3 regions of the Microbacterium keratanolyticum genome follow, and region 2 is predicted to be linked to each of the others. Evidence: riboswitches for the same ligand, from Rfam matches in the RefSeq annotation. Region 2 holds a riboswitch; each other region holds the start of a gene.
What was found. Region 2 has a riboswitch for thiamine pyrophosphate ahead of JOD62_RS12850 (bifunctional hydroxymethylpyrimidine kinase/phosphomethylpyrimidine kinase). Riboswitches for the same ligand answer to the same signal wherever they lie in the genome.
Positions count from the first base shown of each region.

Region 1: linked by a shared signal. The riboswitch ahead of thiC (phosphomethylpyrimidine synthase ThiC) and the one ahead of JOD62_RS12850 (bifunctional hydroxymethylpyrimidine kinase/phosphomethylpyrimidine kinase) in region 2 are both predicted to bind thiamine pyrophosphate.
Region 3: linked by a shared signal. The riboswitch ahead of JOD62_RS08750 (ECF transporter S component) and the one ahead of JOD62_RS12850 (bifunctional hydroxymethylpyrimidine kinase/phosphomethylpyrimidine kinase) in region 2 are both predicted to bind thiamine pyrophosphate.

Region 1 is NZ_JAFBBQ010000001.1:188,055-198,176, forward strand. Features, by position in the region: gene glpK (glycerol kinase GlpK) at 1-326, shown strand, start outside; gene JOD62_RS00945 (LysR family transcriptional regulator) at 330-1,199, opposite strand; gene JOD62_RS00950 (EamA family transporter) at 1,278-2,168, shown strand; gene ffh (signal recognition particle protein) at 2,170-3,726, opposite strand; TPP riboswitch at 3,800-3,907, shown strand; gene thiC (phosphomethylpyrimidine synthase ThiC) at 3,902-5,638, shown strand; gene JOD62_RS00965 (TetR/AcrR family transcriptional regulator) at 5,684-6,265, opposite strand; gene lipB (lipoyl(octanoyl) transferase LipB) at 6,355-6,996, shown strand; gene lipA (lipoyl synthase) at 6,993-8,021, shown strand; gene JOD62_RS00980 (flavodoxin family protein) at 8,009-8,641, opposite strand; gene JOD62_RS00985 (SRPBCC family protein) at 8,641-9,105, opposite strand; gene JOD62_RS00990 (calcium:cation antiporter) at 9,323-10,122, shown strand, end outside.
Region 2 is NZ_JAFBBQ010000001.1:2,657,967-2,668,088, forward strand. Features, by position in the region: gene JOD62_RS12825 (amino acid ABC transporter permease) at 1-227, shown strand, start outside; gene JOD62_RS12830 (amino acid ABC transporter permease) at 224-1,132, shown strand; gene pheS (phenylalanine--tRNA ligase subunit alpha) at 1,172-2,212, shown strand; gene pheT (phenylalanine--tRNA ligase subunit beta) at 2,212-4,719, shown strand; gene JOD62_RS12845 (NAD-dependent epimerase/dehydratase family protein) at 4,831-5,805, shown strand; TPP riboswitch at 5,798-5,893, shown strand; gene JOD62_RS12850 (bifunctional hydroxymethylpyrimidine kinase/phosphomethylpyrimidine kinase) at 5,884-7,443, shown strand; gene argC (N-acetyl-gamma-glutamyl-phosphate reductase) at 7,669-8,721, shown strand; gene argJ (bifunctional glutamate N-acetyltransferase/amino-acid acetyltransferase ArgJ) at 8,718-9,875, shown strand; gene argB (acetylglutamate kinase) at 9,872-10,122, shown strand, end outside.
Region 3 is NZ_JAFBBQ010000001.1:1,823,464-1,833,585, reverse strand. Features, by position in the region: gene JOD62_RS08780 (SDR family oxidoreductase) at 1-466, opposite strand, end outside; gene JOD62_RS08775 (SDR family NAD(P)-dependent oxidoreductase) at 543-1,304, opposite strand; gene JOD62_RS08770 (DUF488 domain-containing protein) at 1,430-1,789, shown strand; gene JOD62_RS08765 (aminoglycoside 3'-phosphotransferase) at 1,889-2,614, shown strand; gene JOD62_RS08760 (energy-coupling factor transporter transmembrane component T family protein) at 2,701-3,513, opposite strand; gene JOD62_RS08755 (ABC transporter ATP-binding protein) at 3,510-4,976, opposite strand; gene JOD62_RS08750 (ECF transporter S component) at 4,979-5,602, opposite strand; TPP riboswitch at 5,595-5,704, opposite strand; gene JOD62_RS14880 (D-alanyl-D-alanine carboxypeptidase family protein) at 5,781-7,304, shown strand; gene JOD62_RS08740 (ABC transporter ATP-binding protein) at 7,375-9,564, opposite strand; gene JOD62_RS08735 (ABC transporter ATP-binding protein) at 9,609-10,122, opposite strand, start outside.

The DNA of each region.
Region 1 (10,122 bases), 2.5 Mb from region 2:
TCAACGCGGATGCCGGCGTCGATCTGAGCGAGCTGAAGGTCGACGGCGGGATGGTCGCGAACGACGAGCTCATGCAGTTCCAGGCCGACATGCTCGGTGTTCCGGTCGTGCGGCCGGTCGTCGCGGAGACGACAGCGCTCGGCGCGGCGTACGCGGCGGGCCTCGCGGTCGGATTCTGGCGCGACCTCGACGAGCTGTCCGCCAATTGGCAGGAAGACCGTCGCTGGGAGCCCCAGATGAATGCTGCCGAGCGTGACCGTCAGCTGCGCCTGTGGCGTAAGGCCGTCACGAAGTCGATGGACTGGGTCGACGAGGACGTCCGGTAGGTCTCACTCCTCGTCGAGCACGGCCAGAAAGGCTTGCGTCACCGTGCGGGCCGCAAGTTCTGGCCAGACCACGTACTCGATCCGCACAGGGCCATCGCTGACCGGAACCGTCACGACGCCGGGCACCTTCGTCGCCACCGCATCTGCGACGAGGGACACGGCGAGACCCGCGGCGACCAGTCCGAGCAGATGCTGCGCACTGTCCATCTCGAAGGCCACGTCTCGGGGCAGCTCGGCGGCCGCGAAGGCGGCATCGCTCTGCGCTCTCCCCGACGTTCCCGCGGGGAAGTCGGCGAACACCGCATCCCTCAGATCCGAGAGTGCGAGCTGTGCGCGAGTCGCGAGCGGGTGACCGGAGGGCAGCGCCGCGACCAGACGCTCCCGCCGCAACAGCCGCGAGGCGACACCTAGGGGCTCCACGTGCTCCCGAAGGCCCAGGAGTCCGACATCCAGGTCGCCCTGCCGCACGGCGCGGCTGATCTCGTCGCTGTTGCCCACCTGGAGCTGCACGCGGGCGTGCGGATGCGCATCACGGAAACGCACGAGCACCCGTGGCACGTCCACAGCCACCACGGTCGGAATGACGCCGAGGCGAAGTGTTCCCGTCACACGTCCGGCGACGGCCGTCGCATCCTCCACCGCTTTCTCCGCGGCCGCCAGCGCCACGCGTGCCGACGCGACGAACGCCTCCCCGGACTCCGTGAGGCGCACGCTTCTGCTCGTCCGCGCGAAGAGCCGTTCGCCGATCGTCCGCTCGAGTGCCGCGATCTGGTGGCTGAGCGCCGACTGCGTGACGTGACAGCGTTCGGCGGCTCGAGTGAAACTCCCGGTCTCCGCGACCTCGACGACGTATCTCATCTGCTGCAGTTCCACGGATACATGATCTCTCCTCATGAAAGAGATGACAACAATGCGTTGTACTCATCGCCAATCGACAGCGAGGCTGAACATATGAACCGCGCCTCCACGATCGCTCTCACCGCGCTCGCCCCGATCACCTGGGGCACCACGTACCTTGTGACCACGGAGATGCTTCCAGCGGGACATCCGCTCTTCGCCGCGCTCATCCGTGCACTGCCTGCGGGCCTCATCGCGCTCGCGATCGGCCGCGCACTGCCCCAGGGCACGTGGTGGTTTCGGGCCGGAGTCCTCGGCATCCTGAACATCGGAGCCTTCTTCCCCCTGCTCTTTCTCGCAGCGGAGAGGCTCCCGGGCGGCGCCGCGGCGGCCGTGGCCGGGGTACAGCCCCTGATCCTTCTGCCTCTGGGAGCGCTCGTGCTGCAGGATCGCCCCCGCATCACCGCAGTGATCGCCGCAGCAGCAGGAACGACCGGCGTCGCCCTCATCGTGCTCGGACCGGCCTCACGCCTGGACACGCTCGGCATCGTCGCCGCGATCGCGGGCGTCGGCGCGACGGCTGCAGGCATCATCCTCACGAAGAAATGGGGACGACCTCCGCGCGTCGGTGCGGTCGCCTACGCAGGATGGCAGCTCACGGCAGGAGGATTGTTTCTGCTCCCGCTGACACTAGGGTTGGAGGGTGTGCCGCAGACGATCGATACCCCTGCGGTCGTCGGCTACGTGTGGCTCGCCGCTGTCGGCGGATTCGCCTCGTACACCCTGTGGTTCCGTGGAATCCAGCTGCTCCCGGTCGTGATCCCCGGGCTGCTCGTGCTTCTCTCGCCCATCGTCGCCACCCTGCTGGGCGTCTTCGTCGCGGGTGAGTCGTTCACCATCATTCAGGGCCTGGGGCTGGCACTCGTCGCCGCAGCTCTCATCGCCGGACCGTTCGCGGCGCGGCGGTCATCCGCACACGCGGCGCTGGTCGCCGCACGCCCCTGAGTCAGTTCTTCCCGAAGAGCTTCTGGATCTCGGCGAGGTCGGCCTCAGTCGGCGCCTTGGCTCCGCCGAGACCGAAACCCGAACCGGTCGGCGTGGAGGCCGCCGCGATACCGGAGTTCTCGGCGGCGCGCTTGGCGGGGTTGCCCGAGCGGGATGCACCCTTGCTCTTCGCCCCCTTCTTTCCGCGCTTCGCCGAGGCACCGGGGCGCCCCATTCCGGGCATCGGGCCCATACCGGGGATGTTCGGGGTGCCGCCGCGCGCGACCGTCTTCATCATCTTCGCGGCCTGCTCGAAGCGGGCGACGAGCTGATTGACGTCGGTGACGGTCATGCCCGAACCACGGGCGATGCGCAGACGACGCGAACCGTTGAGAACCTTGGGGTTTCGGCGCTCCCCCGGCGTCATCGAGCGGATGATCGCCTCGGTGCGGTCGATCTCGCGCTCATCGAAGTCGTCGAGCTGCTGCTTCATCTGCCCCATACCCGGGAGCATCCCGAGCATCTTCTTCATGGAGCCCATCTTCTTGAGCTGCTGCATCTGCTCAAGGAAGTCCTCCAGCGTGAAGGTCTCGGTCGCGAGCTTCTCGGCGAGCTTCTCCGCCTCGGCCTCGTCGAAGGCACTCTGCGCCTGCTCGATGAGGGTGAGGATGTCACCGAGGTCGAGGATGCGACTCGCCATGCGGTCGGGGTGGAAGGGCTCGAGGTCGCCGAGGGCTTCACCGGTCGACGCGAAGATGATCGGGCGGCCGGTGACGGATGCGACCGAGAGCGCGGCACCACCGCGCGCGTCGCCGTCGAGCTTCGACAGGACGACGCCCGTGAAGTCGACGCCCTCCTGGAAGGCCTTCGCCGTGTTCACGGCGTCCTGACCGATCATCGCGTCGATGACGAAGAGGACCTCATCGGGCTGCACGGCAGCGCGGATGTCAGCGGCCTGCTTCATGAGCTCGGCGTCGACACCGAGGCGACCGGCGGTGTCGATGATGACGACGTCGTGCTGGTGGCGACGGGCGTGCTCGACGCCGTCGCGGGAGACCTTGACGGGATCGCCGATGCCGTTGCCCGGTTCCGGCGCGTAGATCGTGGCGCCCGCCTGCTCCGCGACGACCTGCAGCTGGTTCACGGCGTTCGGACGCTGGAGGTCAGCGGCGATGAGGAGTGGGGTGTGTCCCTCGCCCTCGAGCTGCTTCGCGAGCTTTCCGGCGAACGTCGTCTTACCGGATCCCTGGAGACCGGCGAGCATGATGACCGTCGGCGGGGTCTTCGAGAACTCCAGACGGCGCTGTTCACCGCCGAGGATCGAGATGAGCTCTTCGTTGACGATCTGCACGACCTGCTGGGCCGGGTTCAGAGCCTTGTTGACCTCATCGCCGAGTGCGCGCTCGCGCACCTTGGCGGTGAAGTCCTTGACGACGGCGAGCGCGACGTCAGCGTCGAGCAGCGCACGACGGATCTCGCGGACGGTGCCGTCGACGTCAGCCGGGGTGAGCTTGCCCTTCGTGCGCAGGTTGCGGAAGGTCTCGGTAAGCCGATCGGAAAGCGTGCCAAAGGTAGCCATGGTGCTTCTGATTCTAGAGGAGCATTCGGCCGGTCACGGAGTCCGGGCTCGGCGCGACGCCATGCTAGCGTGCCTGTGACCACACGGGGGCCCACGCATGGGCTGAGATCGGGCTGACGCGGCCTGCGACCGTCGAACCTGTCCGGGTAATGCCGGCGAAGGAAGTGAGCCTCATATGAGCACGTCTGTTGCGTCCCGTTCTCTGTCTTATGTCGCGGATGTGGAGCACGACATCCGCGTTCCGGTGACGGAGATCTCCCTGGACGATTCGCCCGGCGGCGAGCCCAATGCTCCCGTGCAGGTGTACCGCACGGCTGGCGCCGGAAGCGATCCGCTGGTCGGCCTGCCGCGACTCCGGGCCGAATGGATCGAAGCGCGCGGCGACACCGAGAGCTACGCGGGTCGCGAGCGCACGCTGCTCGACGACGGTCGCGCGGCGGTCCGGCGTGGAAGCGCGTCGGAGGAATGGCTGGGAGAACGCCCCGTGCCGCGGCGTGGCCGAGAGGGCAGGCGTGTCACCCAGATGCACTACGCCCGCCGGGGGCTGATCACTCCCGAGATGCGCTTCGTCGCTCTGCGGGAGGGCTGCGATGTCGAACTCGTGCGCAGCGAGATCGCGGCGGGCCGCGCCATCCTGCCGAACAACATCAACCACCCCGAGTCCGAACCGATGATCATCGGCAAGGCGTTCCTCGTGAAGATCAATGCGAACATCGGCAACTCCGCCGTCACGAGTTCGATCGCAGAAGAGGTCGACAAGCTGCAGTGGGCGACCCAGTGGGGCGCGGACACCGTCATGGATCTCTCGACGGGCGATGACATCCACACAACGCGCGAGTGGATCATCCGCAACTCCCCCGTTCCGATCGGCACGGTGCCGATCTACCAGGCGCTCGAGAAGGTCGACGGCCAGGCGCACAAGCTCACCTGGGAGATCTTCCGCGACACGGTCATCGAGCAGTGCGAGCAGGGCGTCGACTACATGACGATCCACGCCGGTGTTCTGCTGCGCTACGTGCCTCTGACGGCAGATCGCGTCACCGGAATCGTCTCCCGCGGCGGCTCGATCATGGCCGGATGGTGCCTCGCCCATCACCAGGAGAACTTCCTCTACACGCACTTCGATGAGCTGTGCGAGATCTTCGCGCGCTACGACGTCGCCTTCTCGCTCGGCGACGGGCTGCGCCCCGGATCCGTCGCTGACGCGAACGATGCCGCCCAGTTCGCGGAGCTCGACACCCTCGCCGAGCTCACAGCCCGCGCGTGGGAGTACGACGTGCAGGTCATGGTCGAAGGTCCGGGACACGTGCCGTTCCACCTCGTGCGCGAGAACGTCGAGCGTCAGCAGGAGCTCTGCAAAGGCGCTCCCTTCTACACGCTCGGACCGCTGGTCACCGATGTCGCCCCGGGCTACGACCACATCACCTCCGCGATCGGCGCGACGGAGATCGCCCGCTACGGCACCGCGATGCTCTGCTATGTCACCCCGAAGGAGCATCTCGGGCTGCCGAACAAGGACGATGTGAAGACGGGCGTCATCACGTACAAGATCGCCGCCCACGCCGCAGACCTCGCGAAGGGACATCCGGGAGCGCAGGAGCGCGACGACGCGCTCTCCAAGGCGCGCTTCGAGTTCCGCTGGCGCGACCAGTTCGCGCTCTCGCTCGACCCCGACACCGCGGAGGCGTTCCACGACGAGACCCTGCCCGCGGAGCCTGCGAAGACCGCGCACTTCTGCTCGATGTGCGGGCCGAAGTTCTGCTCGATGCGCATCAGTCAGGACATCCGCAAGGAGTTCGGCTCGGCCGCCGATCAGACGACGATCGCCGCCCGCGAGGGGATGCAGGAGAAGAGCCGTGAGTTCCGCGCCACCGGCGCCCAGGTGTATCTCCCGACCCCTGCCGTGCGTTAGCCGCAGCATGGCTGATCCGCGCCGCCGGTAGGACAGCGGCGCGGGTCAGCCCCAGGGAAGATCGTGGATGCTTCTCAGGGCTTCGTCGAACTGGGCTTCCAGCGACGCGTGCCCGGCGCCGCGCTCTGCCCAGACCCGCAGCGAGGAGAGGACGGCCGCTGCGATCGCGGCTCCGAGAATGTCAGAGCGAATCGCTCCGATGCCCGAGGTGCGCGCGGCGGCCGAGACGGCCGAGGCGATGCGCGCGTGGCGCAGGCCGGTGTCACGCAGCAGCTCGTCTTCCAGCCCCATGGCGGCCGCATTGCCGAGCGCGAGGGTCAGCGGATCAGGGGCGAGATCGGTGAGCACCGGTTCCAGTGCGGCACGGACACGCGGACCGTCTGCATCCGCCCCCAACGCATTCAGAGCGGCCAATGCGACGTCGATGCGGGCATCGAGACCCGACCACAGCACATCGCTCTTGCTGGCGAAGTAGTTGAAGAAGCTGGAGCGGCTGACGCCGGCCCGCTGCGTGATGTCGGCGACGGAGGTTGCGTCGTAACCCTGCTCCAGAAAGAGCTCACAGGCTGCCTCGGCCAGCGTCTCGCGTGAGGACGCGCGGGGTCGCCCCGTTCGTGCGTTCGTCATACCGCTAACGTACTGCGCCTGCGTCGACATCCACCTGCGCAGATGTATTCTTAGACGCGGTTCAACAAATCCGGTTCTAAGGAGCGCGCATGCTCGACATCGTCACCGCGGGCCTGGCCCCGCATTTCGTGCCGTACCTCGACGGGTGGGCCCTGCAGCGAGATGTGCACGCGCAGGTCGTCGCCGGAACCCGGCCTGACACCCTTCTCCTCCTCGAGCACGACGCCGTCTACACCGCAGGCAAGCGCACCGAGTCGCACGAGCGTCCGCAGGACGGCACACCGGTGGTCGACGTCGACCGTGGCGGAAAGATCACCTGGCATGGCCCGGGTCAGCTCGTGGGCTACCCGATCGTGCGGCTGCCTGAACCCGTCGATGTGGTCGCGCACGTGCGGCGCCTGGAGCGGATCCTCATCGACATCCTTGCTCCGCTCGGCGTCGATGGCTACCAGGTCGACGGGCGCAGCGGCGTATGGGTGCGCCGGCCGCTCTCCGAAGACAAGGTCGCAGCGATCGGCGTGCGCGTGCAGCGCGGTGTCACGATGCACGGCTTCGCTCTGAACTGCAACAACACCCTCGCCGGGTTCCGCGGGATCATCCCGTGCGGCATCACGGATGCCGGGGTCACCACGATCAGCGAGATCATCGGGGCAGACCTCGCACCTGCAGATATCGCAGATGCGGTGTCGTCGGCCTTCGCGACCGCCTACGCGACGGAGGCGGCAGCATGAGCGGATGCGGCACCCCTGTGGCATCCGGATCCTCCCCCGCCACGGCACCCAACGGACGCAAGCTTCTTCGACTGGAGATCCGCAACGCCGAGACACCGATCGAGCGCAAGCCCGAATGGATTCGAACGAAGGCGAAGATGGGCCCCGAGTACACGGCGCTGCACTCGCTCGTGAAAGACGAGGGCCTCCACACGGTCTGTCAGGAAGCCGGCTGCCCCAACATCTACGAATGCTGGGAAGACCGCGAGGCCACGTTCCTCATCGGCGGCTCCCAGTGCACGCGCCGCTGCGACTTCTGCCAGATCGACACCGGCAAGCCCGCAGACTATGACACCGACGAGCCGCGCCGCGTCGCCGAGAGTGTGACCCGCATGGGTCTGAGGTACGCCACGGTCACCTGTGTCGCGCGCGACGATCTTCCCGACGGCGGTGCCTGGCTGAACGCCGAGACCGTGCGCCAGATCCACGCACAGAACCCGAACACGGGTGTCGAACTGCTCGCCACCGACTTCAACGGGGATCCCACCCTGCTTGACGTCGTCTTCGAGGCGCGACCTGAGGTGTTCGCGCACAACGTCGAGACCGTTCCCCGGGTGTTCAAGCGCATCCGCCCGGCGTTCCGATACGAGCGCTCACTCGACGTGATCACTCAGGCGCGCAACGTGGGCCTCATCACGAAGTCGAACCTGATCCTCGGCATGGGCGAGGAGCCGGAAGAGGTGGTGCAGGCGCTGAATGATCTGCATGACGCCGGATGCGACATCATCACGATCACGCAGTATCTGCGGCCCTCGCCGCGGCATCTGCCGGTCCAGCGCTGGGTCAAGCCTGCGGAGTTCGTCGAGTTCAAGGAGGAGGCCGAGCGGATCGGCTTCCTTGGCGTGCTCGCCGGTCCGCTCGTGCGCTCCTCCTACCGTGCTGGCCGACTCTGGGCCCAGTCGATGGCGTCGAAGGGCAGGGAGATCCCGGCCCACCTCGCCCACATCGCCGAGGGCGCCGAACAGGGATTCGCTCAGGCTGTCTGAGCTGGCTCCGTCGTCGCGGGGAACGGATCCGCACGAAGAAGCCTGGCAAGATGCGAGGCGTTCGCGGCGGCGGCCGCACACGCGATGCGCACCTTGTCCGGGGTCGTATCGAGGTCGATGAAGTCGGTGCCTGACATCGCCTCGCCGTTCCAGTACACACCGCCCTGCGCGGGGACGACGAAACCGACGTCGGAGAGCGCCTGGGCGATGATCCCCACGATGTGATGCGCGCCGTCCTCGTTGCCCACCACCACCGGAATCACAATCCGGTCATAGAGAGACGGACGGCCCTCGGCGTCCGTCTCGGAGAGCTCTGCGTCCAGCCGTTCGATGACGCGCTGTGCGACGCTCGAATGCTGGCCCACCCAGGTGGGCGTCGCAAGGATGAGGATCTGCGACTCCAGCACGCGCTTCAGGATCTCCGGCCATTGATCGCCGTTTCCCATGTCGCGCTCGACACCGGGATGGATGGAGTGATCCACCACACGTAGCGACTCCACCGTGCAGCCGCGATCGCGGAGTTCTGTCGCGACCACGCCAGCGAGCGCCTCCGTGCTCGACGGCGCCGGTGAGGGTTTGAGGGTGCAGTTCAGGATCAGCGCGCGCAGGTTCTCCGTCATCACTTCTCCTTCGCGTCATTGATCGACCCGCGCCATTCGCCGCTCGCTGTGCCGCGCCGCTCCATGAGCTCTTTGAACCGGGCCAGGTCGTGCTCCGCAGCGCGCTCATCGATATTCAGGGCAGCGCCGACCTTCTCGACGAACCCCTCGGGAACCCACCCCATCGTCAAGGAGACGCGTGTGCCGTCCGGCACGGCCTCGAACTCCACCTCGCCGGTGTGCGTGCGCTCCCCCAGGCTCTGCCACCGAATCCGCGAATCCGGGATCTGCTCCGTGATCTCTGCATCGAACTCGTGTTCCACGCCTCCGATCTCCACACGCCAGCGCGTGCTCGCATCGCTCTTCTGCTCGATGTGCTTGACCGTCGACATGAATGTCGGAAACTCCTCGAACTGCGTCCACTGGTCGTAGACCTCACGCAGCGGAGCATGGACCACCGTCGTCGCCGTCACTTTCGAGATCATCTTCTTCTCCTGTTCCTCGTCGAGCGACCGACGCTACGCGCGGTCCTTCCGGCACACACCGGGGTTGCGCATCGACGCACACCGACCTACCCTGACCGACCCACGGTGCACAGCAACTGCCGAGGCGCCGGCGATAGACTCGAGCGAAGGATCTCGGCGGGACGACCCGCCGTCAGGACCACGTGCAGGGACGACCCCGCAGAACAGGCACTCGTTCGTGAACACCTCTCTTCGGAGCATCCTGACACCCGGCGTGATCGTCCGCCTTGCCCTCGGCTGGGGTGCCTTCGCCGCCCTGCTGCTCGCACAGCCGCTCCTCGCGGGGCCTCTCCCGGGCCCGGCGCTCGTCGTCGCGCTCGTCGCGATCGTCGCCATCATCGTGGTCTGCGCCTTCGGCGTCGTCACGGAGGCGGAGCACCTGGCTCACCGGCTCGGCGATCCCTACGGAACCCTCGTCCTGACGCTGTCGATCGCGCTCATCGAGGTCATCCTCATCTCCGCCGTCATGCTCGGCCCGGGCGAGCACGCCACGATCGCGCGCGACTCCGTCATGGCCGTGTCGATGATCATCCTGAACCTCGTGATCGGTGTCGCACTGCTCATCGGCGGGCTGCGCCACCGCGACCTGCGAGCCAACAGCACGGGGGTCTCGACCTACCTCGCGATGCTCGTCGTGCTTGCGATGCTCGCCTTCGCCCTTCCCGGCCTCATCGGCGAGGGCGACGCCTACACGATCGGCCAGGCGATCCCGATCATCGTCGCGACCGTCGTGCTCTATGTGTTCTTCCTCGTCCGTCAGATGGGAGCGCAGAAGTCCGACTTCCAGGAGATCTCATCGCGGTCGGATCGCCTCGTCGCGCCCGAACGCGTGGTGCGACCGTCCGTCACCCACGTGATCGCCGAGCACCGCGTGGAGCTGCTGGCGCGCATCGTCGTCCTCGTGCTGACCGTCGTTCCCATCGTGCTGCTCTCGCACGACATGGCCGTCCTGCTCGATGACGGTCTCCACCGCATCTC
Region 2 (10,122 bases):
CGCCGATGATGAGCGTGTTCATCGCGCTGCTGAAGAACACCACGGTTGCCGCGGGATTCTCGATCGCCGAGCTCGCCGCTCTGCGGGCAACCATCAACGACGCCGCCGACCGCCCGGGTAACCCGATGGAGGTTCTGCTCTGGGTCGCGGTCGTATTCGTGATCCTGGTGCTGGGCCTCAGCGCCGTGCAGCGAACGCTCGAGAACCGATGGAGGATCGCGCGATGACTTCCGTGCTCTATGACGTCCCGGGCCCTCGGGCGATCGCCCGCAACCGCGTTCTGGCGGTTGTGACCGTACTCGTCGTGCTCGCTGCGATCGGCTTCATCGTGTATCGCATGGCTGTCACCGGCCAGTTCTCGCCGGAGAAGTGGTACGTCTTCACGTTCACGAACGTGTGGAACGGCATCCTGCGCGCACTCGGTGCGACACTGGCCGCCTTCGGGCTCGCGGCGGTGCTGAGCGTGGTGCTCGGCTTCGTTCTCGCGATCGGACGCCTGTCGGACCATGCGTGGGTGCGGGTGCCGGTGACGGTCATCACGGAGCTGTTCCGTGCCGTTCCGGTGCTCGTGTTCATGATGCTGCTCTACTACGGACTGCCCGTCCTCGGGATCAGGATGGATCCGTACTGGGCGGTTGTGCTCGCGCTCATGGCGTACAACGGCTCGGTGCTCGCCGAGGTCCTCCGCGCCGGCATCGAGGCGCTGCCGCGGGGGCAGAAAGAGGCCGGCTACGCGATCGGTCTGCGCAAGAGCGGGGTCATGCGACTGATCCTGTTCCCGCAGGCGGTGCGGGCGATGCTGCCCGTGATCGTCGCGCAGCTCGTCGTGACGATGAAGGACACCGCACTCGGCTTCATCATCACGTACCCCGAGCTCCTCTATTACGCCAAGCAGCTCACGGCCCAGCAGGGCCGGCCGATCCTGCAGTCGGCGTTCGTCATCGGCGGCATCTACATCGTGATGTGTCTGATCCTCGCCGGCATCGCGAAGTGGGTGGAGGTGCGTACGCGGCACTCGCCGAAGGTGCGCGGAGCGCAGCCAGACGTCGAGGACGACCCTCGTCTGCACGAGGAGTCGACCGTCACCGAACTCATCGTTGCGCAGAAAGACCAGCGTCGACGCCGGCGGTGACGACGGCGCACCGGGCGCGCCCCGGTAGACTCGGTTCTCGTGTCGGATGCTCCAGAAATCACCCCAGAAGCGGTAGAAGCCGCCGTCGCCGCGGCGATCGCCGCGATCGATGCCGCAACCACGACGACCGAACTGAAGGCGGCCCGCGCCGCCCACGTCGCGGAGGGCTCGCCGCTCGCGGTGCTCAACGCCTCGATGCGTCAGGTCGCACCGGAACACAAGGCCGCGTTCGGCAAGCTCGTCGGCCAGGGCCGCGGCCAGGTCACGAAGGCGCTCGCGGCGAAGGAAGAGCAGCTTGCTGCGGCAGAGGTCGCCGAGAAGCTCGAGGCGGAGCGCATCGACATCACGGCTGTCGCATCGCGCACCCGTGTCGGCGCGCGGCATCCGCTCACCCTTCTGCAGGACCAGGTCAGCGAGATCTTCGTCGGCATGGGATGGGAGATCGCCGAGGGGCCAGAACTCGAGCACGAGTGGTTCAACTTCGACGCACTGAACTTCGACGTCGACCACCCTGCTCGTCAGATGCAGGACACGTTCTTCGTCGACCCGGCCGATCGTCACCTCGTGATGCGCACGCACACGAGCCCGGTGCAGGTGCGCTCGATGCTCGACCGTGAGGTGCCGATCTACGTGCTGTGCCCCGGCCGTGTGTACCGCACCGACGAGTTCGACGCCACGCACCTTCCGGTCTTCACCCAGTTCGAGGGTCTCGTGATCGACAAGGGCATCACGATGGCACATCTCAAGGGCACGCTCGACCACTTCGCGAAGCTGCTCTTCGGCCCGGAGGCGAAGACGCGCTTCCGCACCAACTACTTCCCGTTCACCGAGCCGTCCGCCGAGCTCGACCTCTGGCACCCGACCTTCAAGGGCGGCGCGCGCTGGATCGAGTGGGGCGGATGCGGAATGGTCAACCCGAACGTGCTGCGCGCGGCGGGTATCGACCCTGAGGTCTACAGCGGCTTCGCCTTCGGGATGGGCATCGAACGCGGGCTCATGTTCCGCAGTGATGTGAAAGACATGCGCGACATGGCCGAGGGCGATGTGCGCTTCAGCGAGCAGTTCGGGATGGTGGTGTGATGCGCGTCCCGCTTTCGTGGTTGCGTGAGTACGTCGAGGTCGCAGCGGATGCGACGCCGGACGATGTCCTGGCGTCCTTCGTGTCGGTCGGTTTCGAAGAAGAGGACATCCACCGCTTCGAGATCGAGGGACCCGTCGTCGTCGGACAGGTCGTCTCCTTCGAGGAGGAGCCGCAGTCCAACGGCAAGACGATCCGCTGGTGCCAGGTCGACGTGGGCGAGGCGAACGGCGGCGTCCGCGGCATCGTCTGCGGAGCGTCGAACTTCGCCGTCGGAGACAAGGTCGTCGCGACTCTTCCCGGTGCTGTGCTGCCCGGTCCCTTCCCGATCGCGGCGCGCAAGACGTACGGCCATGTGTCAGACGGCATGATGGCCTCGGCGCGCGAGCTGGGTCTCGGCGAGGAGCACAACGGCATCATCGTGCTCGCAGACCTCGGAATCGATGCGCCCGTCGGTACGGACGCGATCGCGCTCCTCGGTCTCGATGACGTCGCGGTCGAGGTCAACGTGACGCCGGACCGCGGCTACGCGTTCTCGCTCCGCGGCATCGCCCGCGAGTACTCCCACGCCACCGGGGCGGAGTTCCGCGACCCGGCCGCGCGCGATTTCGCGGAGCTGGCGCCCGGCGCCGGCTTCCCGATCGTCGTCGACGACCAGCAGCCGATCCGCGGACGCGTGGGTGCGAGCGAGTTCGTCGCGCGGGCCGTCCGCGGCGTCGACCCTTCTCGACCGACTCCGCCATGGATGGTCGCACGCCTGACGCTTGCGGGCATGCGCTCGCTCGGTGTGCTGATCGACATCACCAACTACGTGATGCTGGAGCTCGGCAACCCCGTGCACGGCTACGACCTCGACAAGCTCTCCGGTGGCATCACGGTGCGCCGCGCGGCTTCGGGCGAGAAGATCGAGACGCTGGACGGCCAGGTGCGCACCCTGCACGTCGAGGATCTTCTCATCACGGACGAATCCGGACCGATCGGCATCGCCGGCGTCATGGGCGGTGCGACGACCGAGATGACCGAGACGACGCGCAACGTGCTCATCGAGGCGGCGACCTTCGACCCGACCACGATCGCCCGCTCCGCACGACGTCACAAGCTGCCCAGCGAGGCGTCGAAGCGCTTCGAGCGCGGCGTCGACCCGCTCATCCCGTTCGTGGCCGCACGGCGCGTCGCCGATCTCATGGTCGAGTTCGCAGGCGGAACCCTGGACGAGCTCGGCGGTGCGGTGTTCGCGGAGGTCTTCATCGAGGGCATCCACCTGCCCGCAGGCTTCGTCGCCGGGCTGATCGGCGTCGACTACACGGCAGACGAGATCGTCGGGGCGCTCGAGACGATCGGCGCCGAGGTCACGGAGGAAGACGGCACCGGCTGGCACGTCATTCCGCCGAGCTGGCGGCCGGACCTCACCGACAAGTGGACGCTCGCAGAAGAGGTCGCGCGCATCCACGGCCTCGACCGCATTCCTTCGGTGCTGCCGACGCCGTCGGGCGGGCGCGGTCTCACGCTCCTGCAGCAGGGGCGTCGCCGTGTGGCAGACGCGCTCGCGGCGGCGGGCTTCGTCGAGACGCCGGCCTTCCCGTTCACGACCGACACGAGCAACGACCTGCATGGTTCGGCATCAGGAGAGCACCTGCCGAGCATCCGCCTGGCCAACGCTCTCGACGGCCAGGCCCCGTTCCTCCGACGTTCGCTGATTCCGGGACTGCTGACGACCGCGCACCGCAACATCTCGCGCGGCATGGTCGACCTGGCCATCTTCGAGACCGGCACCGTCTTCCTCCCCGAACCCGGTGTGCAGTACGGCACCGCTGAGGTGCCGCCGCTCGGCGCACGGCCGTCGGATGAGGTGCTCGCGCAGCTGAACGCCTCGATCCCGCCGCAGCACCGCCACGTCGCCGTGCTGCTGACCGGCAACATCATCCCGCGGCAGCCGGGTCGCGCCGCCGAGGCCGCAGACCTCGCGGACGCCCTCGACGCCGTGCGAGTGATCGCCACCGCAGCGGGTGTCGACATCGACGTCGTGCAGGGTGAGCGTGCAGCGCTCCACCCGGGACGCACCGGCGTGCTGAGTGTGCGCGGTGAGGAGATCGGCTACGTGGGCGAGCTGCACCCGACGGTAGCCGCGGATGCAGATCTTCCCGCCCGGGCCGTCGTGCTCGAGCTGGATCTCGATCGTGTGCTGACCCTCGCCGGTGAGCGTGTCGTCGTCGAGTCGCTGTCGACATATCCTGCGGCGACGCAGGACGTCTCGCTCGTTGTGCCCGCCACGGTGCCCGCGGCAGACGTCCGCGCTGCTCTCGTCGAGGGTGCGGGTGCGCTGCTGGAATCGGTGCGTCTGGTCGACGACTACCGCGGTGAGGGCGTGCCGGGCGACGCGAAGAGCCTGAGCTTCGCGCTGCGCTTCCGTGCGCCGGATCGTACGCTCACGGCGGCAGAGGCGTCAGAGGCGAAGCTCGCCGGTGTCGCCGTGGCGGCCGAGCGCTTCGGCGCCACCCTGCGCGAGTAGGTCGCAGAAGAACTGTGAAAGGCGGGCAGCCCGAGAGGGCGTGCCCGCCTTTCTCGTGCGCCCACAGCGAACCCGCTTCCCTTGCGGGGCGGATGCTGGTGGCATGGCGACATGACGGACGTTCTCATCCTCGGTGGAACCGGATGGCTGTCGGGCCGCGTCGCCGCGGGATGGGTGGCAGCGGGCGCTGCGGTGACGTGTCTGGCGCGGGGCGCGCGTTCGGCGCCCGCCGGCACCACGCTCGTGCAGGCCGATCGTGACGATCCGGATGCCTATGCGGAGGTCGCCGGGCGAGAGTGGGACGAGGTGGTCGACATCTCCTCCCAGGCGTCGCACGTCGCGGCTGCGGTGCAGGCTCTCGGCGAGCGGGCGGCACGGTGGACGTACGTGTCGAGTGCCTCGGTGTACAGCGACGACGAGACGATCGGAGTGGATGAGTCGGCTCCGAGGCATCTGCCCGCGCAGCCCGGAGACGAGTATGAGTACGGTGCGCAGAAGGTCGCCGCGGAGGACGCCGTCGCGAGGCTCGGAGACCGTGCGCTGATCGTGCGCCCGGGCCTCGTCGTCGGCACGGGGGATCCGAGCGACCGGTTCGGCTACTGGTCGGCGGCTTTCGCGCGCGCCGGCGCCGGGACGGTCCTGCTGCCGGAGACGGACGGGCGCCACGCACAGGTCATCGATGTCGAGGATCTGGCCCGATACATCGTGGATGCTCGTCATTCCGGCGTCGTCAACGCGATGGGGGATGTCCTGCCGTTGGGGGACCTTCTCGCTCGCATCCGGACGATCGCCGGCCACACGGGTGACATCGTGACGGCACCGGACGAATGGCTGGTCGCCCGCGACGTGCAGTACTGGATGGGCGCGCGCTCGCTCCCGCTGTGGCTGCCGGCCGACATGCCGGGGTTCATGGCGCGCTCGAACAGGCGCTTCGTGCAGACCGGCGGCGAGCTGTCGCCGCTGGAGGCGACGATCCGCCGTGTGCGTGCGGACGAGGAGGCTCGCGGCATCGATCGTGAGCGCCGGGCAGGACTGACACGCGCCGACGAGAGGGAACTCCTGCAGCGGATAGACTGCCCGCAGTGACACGGGGTGCCGCGCCATCGCGGCTGAGAACAGACCCGTCGAACCTGATCTAGTTCGTACTAGCGAAGGGATGTCGCAATGAGCGATCGTCTGCGTGTGCCATCATCCGTCTCTGCCGCCCGCACGGGCGCGCCGTTCATTCCGCGAGTGCTCAGCATCGCGGGGAGCGATCCGTCCGGCGGGGCGGGGATCCAGGCCGATCTGAAATCCATCTCGGCCAACGGCGGATTCGGGATGGCCGCGCTCACCGCTCTGACTGCCCAGAACACGCAGGGGGTGCGCGACGTGCATGTGCCTCCGGTGTCGTTCCTCCGTGCGCAACTGGAGGCGCTCGCCGTAGACATCCAGATCGATGCGGTCAAGATCGGGATGCTCGCGAACGAGGACGTCATCGTCGAGGTGGGGCGCTGGCTGGCGGAGGTGCGCCCCGAAGTCGTCGTGATCGATCCGGTCATGGTTGCCACGAGTGGTGACCGCCTGCTGGATCCTGCGGCAGAGGATGCGCTACGCAGGCTGCTGCCGCTCGCGCACCTGGTGACACCGAACCTTCGTGAGCTCGCGGTGCTCACCGGCCGGGAGATCGGTGAGGAGTGGGACGCGGCGCTGGATGCTGCGGAGCAGCTGTCGCTCGATCTCGGCACCGCCGTGCTCGTGAAGGGCGGGCACCTGGCGGGCGCCCACACTCCCGATGCCCTGGTCGATGCTGCTCGTGCGCTCCGGCAGGAGTTTCCCGGGTCGCGCATCGACACCACGCACACGCACGGGACCGGATGCTCGCTGTCATCGGCGCTGGCCACGCGTCGCGCGTCCGGCGAGGACTGGCCGACCGCCGTGGCCTCTGCACGTGCGTGGCTGCGGGAGTCGCTGGAAGCGGCAGACGAGCTGCAGGTCGGGAGCGGAAGCGGACCCGTTCATCACTTTGCCGGCCTCTGGGCGCGGGGGAGCGTGATGACGCGTCCCCAGGCCGAGCAGCTCGCCTCCGACTGGTGGGAGATCATTCGACCGATTCGTGATGGCATCGACGAGCTGCCCTTCATCCGTGCACTCGCGGACGGCACGCTCGCGCACGCGCCGTTCGTGTTCTACCTGGCACAGGACGCGCTCTACCTCCGGGAGTACGCCCGCGTGCTCGCGGAGGCGGCGCGCATCGCCCCGACGTCCGAGGAGCAGGCGTTCTGGGCGGGATCCGCACAGGGCGCGATCGCCGGGGAGCTTGAACTGCACGCCTCCTGGCTCACCCCCGCACAGGGCATCACCGCAGAGACATTCGCCGCCGCGCAGGCTCCGGCGACCACCGCCTACCTTGACCACCTCCGTGCGACCGCCTTCGACGGCGACTACGCCGTGCTGATCGCCGCGCTCCTCCCGTGCTTCTGGCTCTATTCCGATCTAGGAGAGCGCCTGCACGCGGGAGCCTTCGGCGAGTACGCTCGCGATCCGGAGCACCCCTACGCCTCCTGGCTCGCGACCTATGCCGATCCCGCGTTCGCCGAGTCCACCCAGCAGGCGATCGCCTTCGTCGCGCAGGCCGCCGCCTCCGCGAGCCCGGAGATGAGAGAGCGGATGCTGCGCGCGTTCACCGCCGCGTCGCAGCACGAGCTCGCCTTCTTCGCCGCGCCGCTCACCGTCGCACTGTGACGGCGAGATGACGGTGTGATTTGCGCAGGTCGGGCGCGGCGCGTTATCGTCGCGGCATGCGCTCGGCCTCTCACACCGCTCCGACACTCGTCTCGAGTGTTGCTGGTGCGCGCCGACGTCAGGGCGGACGCCGACTTTAGGCGACCCCTGCGCTCCTGCCTTCGGCGGGATGAGTGCCGGTGTCGCCGCCCCGGTCCCTCCAGCTCCGACCGTTAAGGTAGATACATGACGTATTCCGTCGCCGTCTCCGGCGCATCCGGCTATGCGGGTGGCGAGATTCTTCGCTTGCTCGCCGGCCACCCCGACATCGAGATCCGCACAGTGACCGCGCATTCCAATGCCGGCCAGCCGCTCATCGAGCACCAGCCGCACCTGCGTTCGCTCGCACATCTCACGCTGCAGGACACGACGCCCGCGATCCTCGCCGGTCACGACATCGTGTTCCTCGCGCTGCCGCACGGCCAGTCCGGCCAGTACACCGACGCGCTCGGCGACACTCCGCTCGTCATCGACGCAGGAGCCGATCATCGCCTCACCTCGCAGGACGCGTGGGACGCCTTCTATGGCGGCGCGTTCCACGAGCCCTGGTCCTATGGCGTTCCGGAGCTTCTCGTCGACGGGACCAAACAGCGTTCGCACCTGGTCGGCGCGCGGCGCATCGCCGCTCCCGGATGCAACGCCTCGACTGTGAGCCTCAGCCTTGCGCCGGGCGTCGCCGCCGGTGTCATCGATCCGTCTGACATCGTGGCCGTCCTTGCCGTGGGGCCTTCAGGTGCGGGCAAGAGCGCGAAGACCAACCTGCTCGCGAGCGAGATCCTCGGCTCCGCGAACCCCTACGCGGTCGGAGGCACCCACCGCCACATCCCCGAGATCCGGCAGGCGCTCGCCGCGGCATCCGGAGCGGCCGACGATCGCATCCGCATCTCCTTCACCCCGGTCCTCGTGCCGATGTCGCGGGGAATCCTCGCTACCGTCACGGCACCGATCGTCGAGGGAACGAGCGACGCGCAGATCCGCGCGGCGTGGCAGGACGCCTACGGTGACGAGACCTTCGTGCAGCTGCTGCCCGAAGGGCATTTCCCGCGCACGGCTGACGTGCTCGGTGCGAACACGGCGCTGATGGGCCTCGCGATCGACCGTGCGGCGAACCGCGTCACGATCGTCACCGCGGTCGACAACCTCGTCAAGGGCACCGCGGGCGCGGCCGTCCAATCCATGAACATCGCGTTGGGTCTTCCCGAGGGCACCGCGCTCAGCACGAACGGAGTAGCCCCGTGAGCGTCACCGCCCCGCAGGGATTCGAAGCGGCGGGAGTCGCCGCAGGCCTCAAGTCGACAGGCAAGCCCGACGTCGCCGTGGTCGTGAACCGGGGCCCCCGCAAGGTCGGCGCCGCGGTGTTCACGAGCAACCGCGCCAAGGCCAACCCGATCCTGTGGTCGCAGCAGGTGGTCGCCGATCGCGTCGTCGAGGCCGTCGTGCTGAACTCCGGGGGAGCGAACTGCTTCACCGGCGAGTTCGGTTTCCAGACCACGCATCAGACGGCGGAGAAGGCCGCGGAGCTGCTGGGCATCAGCGCCGGCGACGTCGTGGTCTGCTCCACCGGGCTGATCGGCGTCGGCGACGAGACGTTCCGCGCCAATGTGCTGGCCGGAGTCGAGGCCGGCATCGCGGCGCTCAGCGCGGACGGTGGGCAGAGCGCCGCCGAGGCCATCATGACGACCGACTCCGTCTCCAAGACGGCAGTCGTCCAGGGCGACGGCTGGACGATCGGCGGCATGGCGAAGGGCGCGGGCATGCTCGCACCGGGACTCGCCACGATGCTCGTCGTGATCACGACCGACGCCGACCTCGAGGCCTCCGAGGCGGATGCGCTGCTGCGTCGCGCGACGGGCGTGACGTTCGATCGCCTCGATTCGGACGGCTGCATGTCGACGAACGACCAGGTCACCCTCCTCGCGAACGGTGCATCGGGTGTCCGTCCCGATCTCGACGAGTTCGCGGCAGCGCTCACCGCGCTGAGCCAGGAGCTGGCACAGAAGCTGCAGGGCGACGCCGAGGGCGCCAGCCATGACATCACGATCGAGGTCCGCGGCGCTGCGAGCGAAGACGATGCGGTCGAGGTCGGCCGCTCCGTCGCTCGCAACAACCTCTTCAAGGCCGCCATCTTCGGCAACGACCCCAACTGGGGCCGGGTGCTCGCCGCGATCGGCACGACCCGTGCCGATTTCGACCCCTACAACGTCGATGTCTTCATGAACGGCGTCCGCGTCTGCACGGCAGGAGGGCCCGATCGCCCGCGCGAGGAGGTCGATCTGACCCCGCGCGCGACGCACCTCGTCATCGACCTGCTGGTCGGCGAGGCCACCGCCACGATCCTCACCAACGACCTCACACACGACTACGTTCACGAGAACAGCGCATACGCCTCATGACCGACATCCAGGACACTCCCGCCGGAGTCGCCGCCGAGAAGGCGACGACCCTCATCGAGTCGCTGCCGTGGCTGAAGAAGTTCCGCGACCAGATCGTCGTCGTCAAGTACGGCGGTAACGCGATGGTCTCGGACGAGCTTCAGGACGCGTTCGCGCAGGACATCGCCTACCTCCGCTACGTCGGCGTGCAGCCGGTCGTCGTGCACGGCGGCGGCCCGCAGATCTCGAACATGCTGGATCGCCTCGC
Region 3 (10,122 bases), 830 kb from region 2:
GCGGCGTGATGTTGAGGGGCGGCGACAGCGACAGGATGTGCGGGTTCGGCGCCTCTTTCAGGATCGGCGCCGCCGCGCGCGACAGCATGAACGTGCCGCGCACGTTGACGTCCTGCATGAGGTCGTACTTCTTCGCGCCCAGGTCGAGCGAGCGAGAGAGGTCGATGACGCTGGCGTTGTTAATGACGATGTCGATGCCACCGAACTCGCCCTGCGTCTTCAGCACGGCCTCGGTGATGTCATCGTCATCGCGCACATCCCCGACGATCGGCAGCGCGCGACCGCCCGCCGCACGGATCTGCTCGGCGGCCGTGTGCACGGTGCCCTCGAGCTTCGGGTGCGGGGTGTCGGTCTTCGCGAGCATCGCGATGTTCGCCCCGTCGGCCGCAGCGCGCAGCGCGATCGCGAGGCCGATGCCGCGGCTTCCGCCCGACATGAGAATGGTCTTTCCTGCCAGCGTGCTCATGTTGATGCCTTTCAGCGTTCGAGGAGCGATGTTGTGGGGTGTTCGGCGCGAATGTGGGTGAACATCGCTCCTTCAATCATTTCGGCGCCATGCGGATCGCGCCGTCGAGGCGGATCGTCTCGCCGTTGAGGTAGCCGTTCTCGACGATCGACTGCACGAGCGCGGCATACTCCTCGGGCTTACCGAGCCGCGACGGGTACGGCACCTGCTCGCCGAGCGAGTCCTGGGCCGCCTGGGGCAGCCCCTTCAGCATCGGGGTCTCCATGATTCCGGGGGCGATCGTGCAGACGCGGATCGCATAGCGGGCAAGTTCGCGCGCGATCGGCAACGTCATCGCATGGACGCCGCCCTTCGATGCCGAGTATGCGGGCTGGCCGATCTGGCCGTCGAACGCCGCGACGCTCGCGGTGCTGACGATGACGCCGCGGTCGCCCGTCGCATCTGGGTCGTTCTTGGCAATGATCGCTGCGGCCTGCGAGGTGACGTTGAACGTTCCGACGAGGTTGATGCGGACGATGCGCTCGAAATCGGCGAGTACGGCGGGGTTGCCCTCGCGGTCGAGCACCTTGGCGGGAGGGGCGATGCCGGCGCAGTTCACGACGATGCGCAGGGGTGCGGCGGCCTGCGCGGCAGCGACGGCCGCGTGCACCTCGTCGACGCTCGTGACGTCGGCAGGCACGAAGACGCCGCCGAGTTCGGCGGCGATGTCAGCCCCCGGCGAGGAGGGCAGATCGACGATGGTGATGTGCGCACCTGCGGCGGCGAGTCGTCGGGCCGTGGCGAGGCCGAGGCCGCTCGCGCCGCCGGTGATGAGTGCGCCGGATCCCTGGATCTGCATACGTGTTCTCCTTCGAAACGTCGTGCGACGGGGTTTCAGCATACGCGGTTCTCAGTTTCATCTGATTCACTCACGCTGCAGAAGATCGCCTGGATTTCACGCCCCGATAAGGGAATGCTGGCGATATGGAACTGCGTCGCAAGCGAGCCTACGACACCGTTTCCGCCGATGACGGTTTCCGCATCCTGGTGGATCGCCTGTGGCCACGCGGCGTCTCGAAGGAGCGCGCCGAGATCGATTTCTGGGCGAAGGACACGGCCCCGACCCCCGAGCTGCGGCGCGAATGGCACGCCGCGCCGGACGCCGACTGGAACGTCTACGCCGACCGCTACCGCGCACAGCTGGAGGGCGACTCCGCGGACGCGCTGCGCGAACTGGCGGACATCGTGCGGCAGCATCCGCGCGTCACCCTCGTCTATGCGGCTCATGACCTCGAGCACAATCACGCCGTCGTGCTGGAGGAGGCGCTGCGGGCGCTGCTGTAGGCGCCCGTGCCCCCGCGAGAAACCATTTCCCGCACGAAACACGACGTGTGCCATGGTTTCTCGCGCAGAATATGGTTTCTCACGGGCTAGGGTCGTCCGGTGAGCATTCCCGTCCCGTCCCTGCCCGTCCCCGCGCTCGTGCGCCACCTTGCGGGCGACGCCGCACTCACCCCTGTATGGGAGAACGGGATCGGCGGGCTCACCTTCCGCACCGACGACGGGCGCTACATCAAGTGGGGCCCGCACGATCCCGAAGCGAGCATGCGCGACGAAGCTGAGCGCATGCGATGGGCGCGGCACTGGATCACGGTCCCCGAGGTGCTCACGCAGGGAGAGGATGCCACGCACGAGTGGCTCGTGACCCGCGCGATCCCCGGGTACAGCGCCGTCGATCCGCGATGGAAGGACGAACCGGCGACGACGGTGCGCGCCGTCGGCGAAGCCCTGCGGATGCTGCACGACGCTCTTCCCGTCGACGAGTGCCCCTGGGAGTGGAGCGTCGCCAGCAGAATCGCGCGGGCAGAAAGCTGGGGTGCCGAGATTCCGGATGCCCTGCGCGACGCCCCTCCCATCGACAAACTCGTCGTCTGCCGCGGCGACGCCTGCCTGCCGAACACTCTGCTGGACGACGCCGGGCGCGGCACCGCGCACGTCGATCTCGCCGCTCTGGGAACCGGCGACCGCTGGGCCGACATCGCCGTCGCCTCGATGAGCACCCTGTGGAACTTCGGCCCCGGGTGGGAAGACACGCTCATCGAGGCCTACGGCGTCGAACCCGACCGTGAACGACTCGCGTACTACCGCGACCTGTGGAACGCCGGCTGACGACCGTTCAGCGCCGGGAACTGCTGCCGGCGGATGCAGCACGATCGACGTCGCGCTGCCGGCCGGCCTGAGGCCCCTGCCGTCACCTATCCCGCGACGGACGGGCCCAGGATGAAGTTCCAGGTCCCGAAGACGACTGCCGCCGAGAGCGCAGCAGTCGGGATCATCACCGCGACCAGGAGCAGGATCGTGTCGCCGCGACCCCACCGGGACGGACGCGCCCACGTGCGTCGACCGCGTCCCCCGAAGCCGCGGGCCTCCATGGCGGTCGCGAGCGACGAACCACGGCGGATGGCGAGGACGAAGAGGGCGAAGGCCATGCCCAGGCCCCTGCGGATGCGCCCCTCGTCGGCGACGCCCCGTGCGCGACGGGCAAGCGCGAGCGCCCGCCAGTCGTCGGCGAGGAGACCGAGCATCCGGAGCCCTGCGAGCGCACCGATCACGAATCGTGCGGGCAGGCGCAGACGCTGAGCGAGATCGTCGGCAAGGTTGGTCGGGTCGACGGTGGAGAACAGCACGACGGCAGGCAAGCCGATCGCCAGCACGCGCAGGGCTGTCGCCGCCGCGAGCGAAAGAGATCCTTCGCTCACGCGCATCACGAGCCACTCGAAGTAGATCGTGCCGCTCGTTGCGCCGTACAGCGCGATCGTCGCGGCACTGAGGGGGGCAGCGATCCAGAGCACGGCGGTCCGCAGCCAGAACTCACGCGGGCGCAGACCCGACATCAGCAGCAGCGGTACAGACAGCAGCAGGGCGACCGACGCCGAGAGCACGTCGATCGACAGGATAAGCGGTACCGAGATGAGCAGCGCGGCCGCAAGCTTCGCGAGTGCGCTGCGTGGCGCAATCGGTCCGGTGCGCACCACACGGCCGGTGTCGTGCGAGAGCAGGTCGGTCATGCCCCCACCTCAATCCGACGCGCGTGCAGTGCACGCAGCACCTGCTCATCGTGCGAGATCACCACGACGGCGGCACCCTCGTCGCGCAGACGGGCGATGATGCCGACGAGTTCCGCCCAGGTCTTCGCGTCCTGCCCGAACGTCGGTTCATCCAGTACGAGCACACGAGGGCGCGTCGCGAGGGCGGCGGCGACCGTGAGTCGGCGCTTCTCGCCACCGGAGAGCGTGTACGGATTCGCGGCGGCGAGTGCGGTGAGCCGCAGACGCTCGAGGAGGTCATCGACGCGCGCGTTGACTTCGTCCTCGGGCAGGGCGAGCGCCCTCGGACCGACCGCCAGCTCCTCACGCACCGTGCGCGCGAGGAGCTGGTGCTCCGGGCTCTGTAGCACGGTGCCGATGCGCGTGAGCAGGGCACGCGAGGTCCATCGGATCGGGTCGCCCTTGGCACCCTCCGCTAAAACCGCGGATGCCTCGACCCGCCCCGTCTCCGGTGCGATCAACCCGGCCAGGGTGAGACCGAGCGTCGACTTCCCGGCTCCGTTGCGGCCGACGATCCCGATGGCCTCGCCCGCGCGCACGGTCAGCTCGAAGGGGCCGGCGACCGGAACGCCGCGTCGCCGCGCCACGACGAGGTCACGCGTGCGCAGCAGCTCCTCCCCCGGTGTGGCGGCGGGCGGGGGCGGAACGGCGGGCGGATGCCCCGGCACCCACACTCCCGCAGCGGCGAGTTCTGCTCCCCGGGCGCCGAGCACGGCCTTCGGCGTGCCATCCGCGTGCACGACCGTCGTCTCGCCTTCCGTCCCGAGCACGATCACCCGATCGACGAGATCCAGCCAGGCGTCGATGCGGTGCTCGATCACGACGAGCGTCGCGCCCGTGGCATCCAATGCCGCCGCGACCGCATCGCGCACCTCGGTGACACCCTCCGGGTCGAGGTTCGCCGTCGGTTCATCGAGCAGGATCGCACCGGGCCGCATCGCCAGCACTCCCGCCAACGCGAGCCGCTGCTTCTGCCCTCCGGACAGCGTGGCGGTCGACCGGTCGAGCGGCAGATCGAGCCCGACCGCGTCGAGCGCAGCGTCCACCCGCGGCCAGATCTCGTCTCGCGGGACGCCCAGGTTCTCGCATCCGAACGCCACGTCGTCCCCGACGCGCTCCAGAATCGTCTGCGTGTCCGGATCCTGCAGAACCATACCGACCCGGCCGTGGGCCTGTGCGGCAGGCACCCCGTCGACGAGCAGAGCGCCGAGCTCTTCTCCCTCATCCGCGCCGCCGAGCACACCGCCCAACCCCTGCAGGAGAGTCGACTTGCCCGATCCCGAGGCGCCGAGCAGCAGCACGCGCTCCCCCGGTTCGATCCGCAGCGTCACCTCGCAGAGCGCCCACCGATGCCGGGTCGCATAGCGCCAGCCCCAGGCCTGCGCCTCGAGCGCGGCTGGGGTCGGCGCCGCCGCACCGCCCATGATCAGACCCGGGCGGTGGCCGCCCGCCCGGAGGCGAAGCGGTTGAGTGCACCGGTCGCCGCGAGACCGCGCGCGATCAGCCAGGCCCCGAGGCCCGCGATGAGGGCGCCGGAGACCGTGGTCGAGGCGATGTAAACCGTCGTGAACAGGGTGTCGGCACCCGCGTACCAGAGGATGCGGTCATTGATGCCACAGGCGAGTCCCGCACCGGCACCCGCGAGGATCGCGACCGGCAGACGCCACACGCCGTACAGGAAGATGAGGAAGATCAGCTCGGCGCCGAGACCCTGAACGACGCCGGAGACGATAGTGAGCGGCCCCCACTGGTTTCCGATCAGGGCGGAGATGACCGCAGCGACGAGCTCGGTGTACAGCGCCGCACCCGGCTTGCGGATGATGAGCCCACCCAGCACGCCGGCGATCAGCCACGGACCGGCCAGCAGCCCCTGAAGGCCTGGCAGCAGCGGCTTGAGCAGGGTGCTCGGCGCCTCGTATCCGACGTTCCAGAGCAGGAAGATCACCGCACAGGCGACGGCGATGACGCTCGCGACGACGATGTCGACGACGCGCCAGCGCCAGAGTTCCGGACGACCGAGGCCGAGACGTGTGGGCGTGACAGTAGACATTGTTTCTCCTCCCTGCGCTGGCATGACCCAGATCAGGTTCGACGGTCGAAGCGCTTTTCGCTTCCTCTCAGCCCGGATCACCGGACTCCCGTGGTGTTGAGGTCATCATATCCCGCCGCGCATGGCCGCAGACCGCGCGTGCAGACGACACAAGGGACACGTCCATTACGTTAGGACGGTGACCACCGACACTCCCGAGGCTGCGGCTGACCCCGCAGCTGCGCCTCGCATGGACGCTCCCGCCAGCGCCGATGCTCCCGGGACCCGCGCCGCGCTGCGCGCGCAGCAGACGGGAGAGTTGCCGACCCTCGTGCCTGCGGGCCCACCCGCAACCGCCCCGGCCTCTGCCGGACGTCCCGCGCTGAGCTGGATCGACGTCGCTGCCGTTGCGGCAGGCTCCACGCCCACGCCGCCGGCTCCCCTGACCGGCGCTGCCGCCGGTCCCGCGCTGACCGCCGGGGCTCCGCGGCGCTCGTTCCTGCGATCGGGAGTCCTGCCGCCGCTCGCCGTGTTGGCAACGACCGGCATCGTCTATGCCTCCGCCATGGCGCTCTGGCCCCTACACGAGGTGGCGCCGACGATCGACGCCGCGACCTACGCACCCGAGTCCGCCGCACTCGCGACCATCACGTGGCCGGCCGTCGGCAGCGCCGCTGTGGGGATCGAGGGCCTCTCTGCCGTGGCGTCAACGGAGGACGCGGCGCCCATGGCCTCGATCACCAAGGTCGTCACGGTTCTCGCCGCGCTGGAGCGCATGCCGCTCGGCCTGGGTGAGCAGGGACCCTCGTTCGCGTTCACGAGCAATGACAGCGAAGTCCATTGGGACTACCGGCGTGATGACCAGTCGGCACTCGACGTGCCGATTGACGGGACGCTCACTCAGTACCAGCTGTTCCAGGGCATCCTGCTCGGGTCGGCGAACAACTACGCCGATCGCCTGTCGGACGACATCTGGGGTTCCGATTCCGAGTTCGTGATCGCGGCAACGGCGTGGCTCCGCGATCGCGGAGTCACCGACATTCAGCTGGAGAACCCGTCCGGCATCGGCTGGGGCAACACGGCGACGCCGCGCGCGCTCCTGCAGCTCGCCGCTCTCGCGGAGAGCAACCCCGTCATCGCGGAGATCGTGGCGACCAAGGAGGCGGATATCCCCGGTGCGGGTCTCGTGACCAACACGAACAAGCTCGTACTGGAGGATCCGGGCGTGATCGGTGTCAAGACCGGCACAATCGGCGAAGATCCGGACATTCTCTACAACCTGCTGTCCGCGAAGGACATCGAGATCGATGGGACGACCGTGCGCGTGTACGCGTCCGTACTCGGGCAGGCTGATGGTGAGCAGCGCGTCGCCGCGAGCCGCTCGTTGTTCACAGAGGTCGAGGCCGCGCTGAAGGCGCAGCCGCAGACTGTCGCGAAGGGCGACGTGCTGGGCACGGTGCGGACGATGTGGGGCGCGGAGGTCCCCGTGGTCGCTGCGAAGGATGCCCGGGTCGTGCTGTGGAACGGTGCGGTCGCATCGACGGCGGGCTCTTACGCTCTCGGGGAGGACTGGACGCAGGGCGCGGATGCGGGGTCGCTGACGGTCACGGGCCCCCTCGATGACACGACGGTCGCGGCGGAGCTTGCGGAGGACATCGATGGCCCCTCCTTCTGGTGGCGACTGACCCACCCGCTGGAACTTCTGGGAATCGACGCACAGTAGCCGCATACGACAGCGGGTCCGCCCCCCGAAGGGACGGACCCGCTGTCGCGTTGGTGTGTGCCGGAGCGGCTCAGGCGCCGGTCGGGCTCTCGCCCCTGCCGCCGGATGGGGACGTCTCAGAGGCGGCGACCCCGACTTGCTCGACATCGACCGCGTCGCCTGCGACCAGAACCGGTGCCGACTCCGTGAGCGGATCTTCGACATCGGACGCCTGCTCGAACTGCGACTGGTACAGACGCCAGTAGGCGCCCTTCGCGGCGATGAGCTCTTCGTGGTTGCCCTTCTCGACGATGTCGCCGTGCTCCATCACGAGGATGAGGTCGGCGTCGCGGATCGTCGACAGACGGTGCGCGATCACGAAGGATGTACGGCCCTCTCGCAGCGCCGCCATGGCGTGCTGCAGCAGCAGTTCGGTGCGGGTGTCGACGGCGCTCGTGGCCTCATCGAGGATGAGGATCGAGGGCTGCGACGCGAACGCGCGCGCGATCGTGATGAGCTGGCGCTCGCCGGCCGAGACGTTCGAGGCGTCCTCTTCGAGGACCGTGTCGTACCCCTCGGGCAGCGAGTGCACGAAGCGATCGACGTATGTCGCCGCGGCAGCCTGCTGGATCTCCTCGTCGCTGGCCGCCTCGTTGCCGTACCGGATGTTGTCACGGATGCTGCCCGCGAACAGCCACGGGTCCTGCAGCACCATGCCCGTGCGCGAACGCAGGTCGTGGCGGGTCATCTCGGAGATGTCCTGCCCGTCGAGCAGGATGCGCCCGCCGTTCAGTTCGTAGAACCGCATGATCAGGTTGACGAGCGTGGTCTTGCCCGCCCCCGTCGGTCCGACGATCGCGACGGTCTGCCCCGGTTCGACCCGGAACGAGAGGTCGCGGATGAGCGGACGCGCAGGATCGTACGCGAACTCGACGTGTTCGAACTCGATGACGCCACGGCCACCTGTCACAGTCGGCGCGTTCTCGGCATCCGCGTCCTGTTCCTCGGAGTCGAGGAAGTCGAACACGCGCTCGGCCGATGCGGTACCCGACTGCACGACCGCTGCCATGCCGCCCAGCTCGCTCAGCGGCTGGCTGAACTGCTGCGAATACTGGATGAACGCCTGAACGTCACCCAGGCGCAGGTTGCCGCCGGCGACCATGAGGCCACCGAGCACGGCGATGCCGACGTAGGTGAGGTTTCCGACGAAGGTCATCGCGGGCATGATGATGCCCGAGAGGAACTGCGCCTTGAAGCTCGCCTCGAAGAGCTCGTCGTTCTCGTGCTGGAAGCTCTCGAGGGCTTCCTTCTCGCGTCCGAACACCTTCACGAGCGCGTGACCCGAGAACGCCTCTTCGACGCGGGCGTTGAGGCGACCGACCTTTCGCCACTGCAGGCCGAAGGCCTTCTGCGAACGCGGACCGATGATGCCGAAGATGACGCCCATGAGCGGCAGAGACACCAGGGCGACCAGGGCCAGCTGCCACGAGATCGAGAACATCATGATCAGGACGCCGACGACCGTGAGAACCGCGGTGAGTGCGCCGGACAGCGACTGCTGCATGGTCTGCGTGATGTTGTCGATGTCGTTCGTGACGCGCGAGATCAGCTCACCACGCTGCACCTTGTCGAAGTACGACAGGGGAAGACGGTTGATCTTCGCCTCGACGTCTTCGCGCAGGCGCCACATGGTGCGGACCATGATCACGTTGATGACGTAGCCCTGGATCCAGCTGAGCAACGCCGACGCGACGTAGATCGCGAGCACCGCGATGATGATCCAGCGCAGGGCTTCCAGGTCGACGCCGGCGCCGACCGTGAAGTCCTTCATCGCGCCGATCATGTTGGCGAAGTCGTCTTGCCCCGCGGAGCGGAGCATCTCGACGACCTGCGCCTGCGTCATTCCCTCGGGAAGACCGGGCACGCCGTCGGGGAAGCCGGGCGTCCCCTTGGGCAGACCCGAGGCCAGCACGTTGGACATGAAGCCCTCGTAGACGATGTTCGTCGCCTCGCCGAGGATCTTCGGTGCGATCACGGCCAGCACCACGCCGATGGCGCCGAGCAGGGACACGAAGCCGAACCACCATGCGGAGGGCTTCAGCAGCCCGATCATCCGCTTGAAGCTCGGTCCGAAGTGATCGGCCTTGCCAGGGGCGGGGCCGTCGAACATGCTGCCGCCCTCGAGGCGCGCCTTCTCGGCGAGCTCGGCTTCTTCCAGCTCGGCGGCGGTCAGGGGGACCGCGGGAACCGTGGCTCCGGAGCCGGCGCGGGCTGCCGCCATGCGCTCGCGCCGCGCGGCCTTCTTCTCAGCCTTGGCGTTCTCGCTCATGCGTCCACCCCCAGCTGCGACTCGACGATCTCCTGATAGGTCTTGTTCGTGGCGAGCAGCTCCTCGTGCGTGCCGACGCCGGCGAGCGTGCCGTCTTCGATCACGACGATGCGATCGGCATCCGTGATCGTCGAGACGCGCTGGGCGACGACGATCTTGGTGACGTCGGGCAATTCCCTCCACAGCGCTTGCCGCAGTCTCGCGTCGGTCGTGAGGTCGAGCGCCGAGAACGAATCGTCGAAGACGAGGATCTCGGGCTGGTGCACGATCGCACGGGCGATCGCGAGACGCTGACGCTGACCGCCGGAGACGTTCGTTCCGCCCTGGGCGATGCGCGTGTACAGGCCGTCGGGCATCTCTTCGACGAAGTCACGCCCCTGGGCGATCTCGAGCGCGGCCCAGAGCTCTTCGTCGGTCGCGTCTTCCCGGCCGTACCGCAGGTTCGACGCCACGGTGCCGGTGAACAGGAACGGCCGCTGCGGCACGAGCCCGATGCTCTTCCACAGCGCG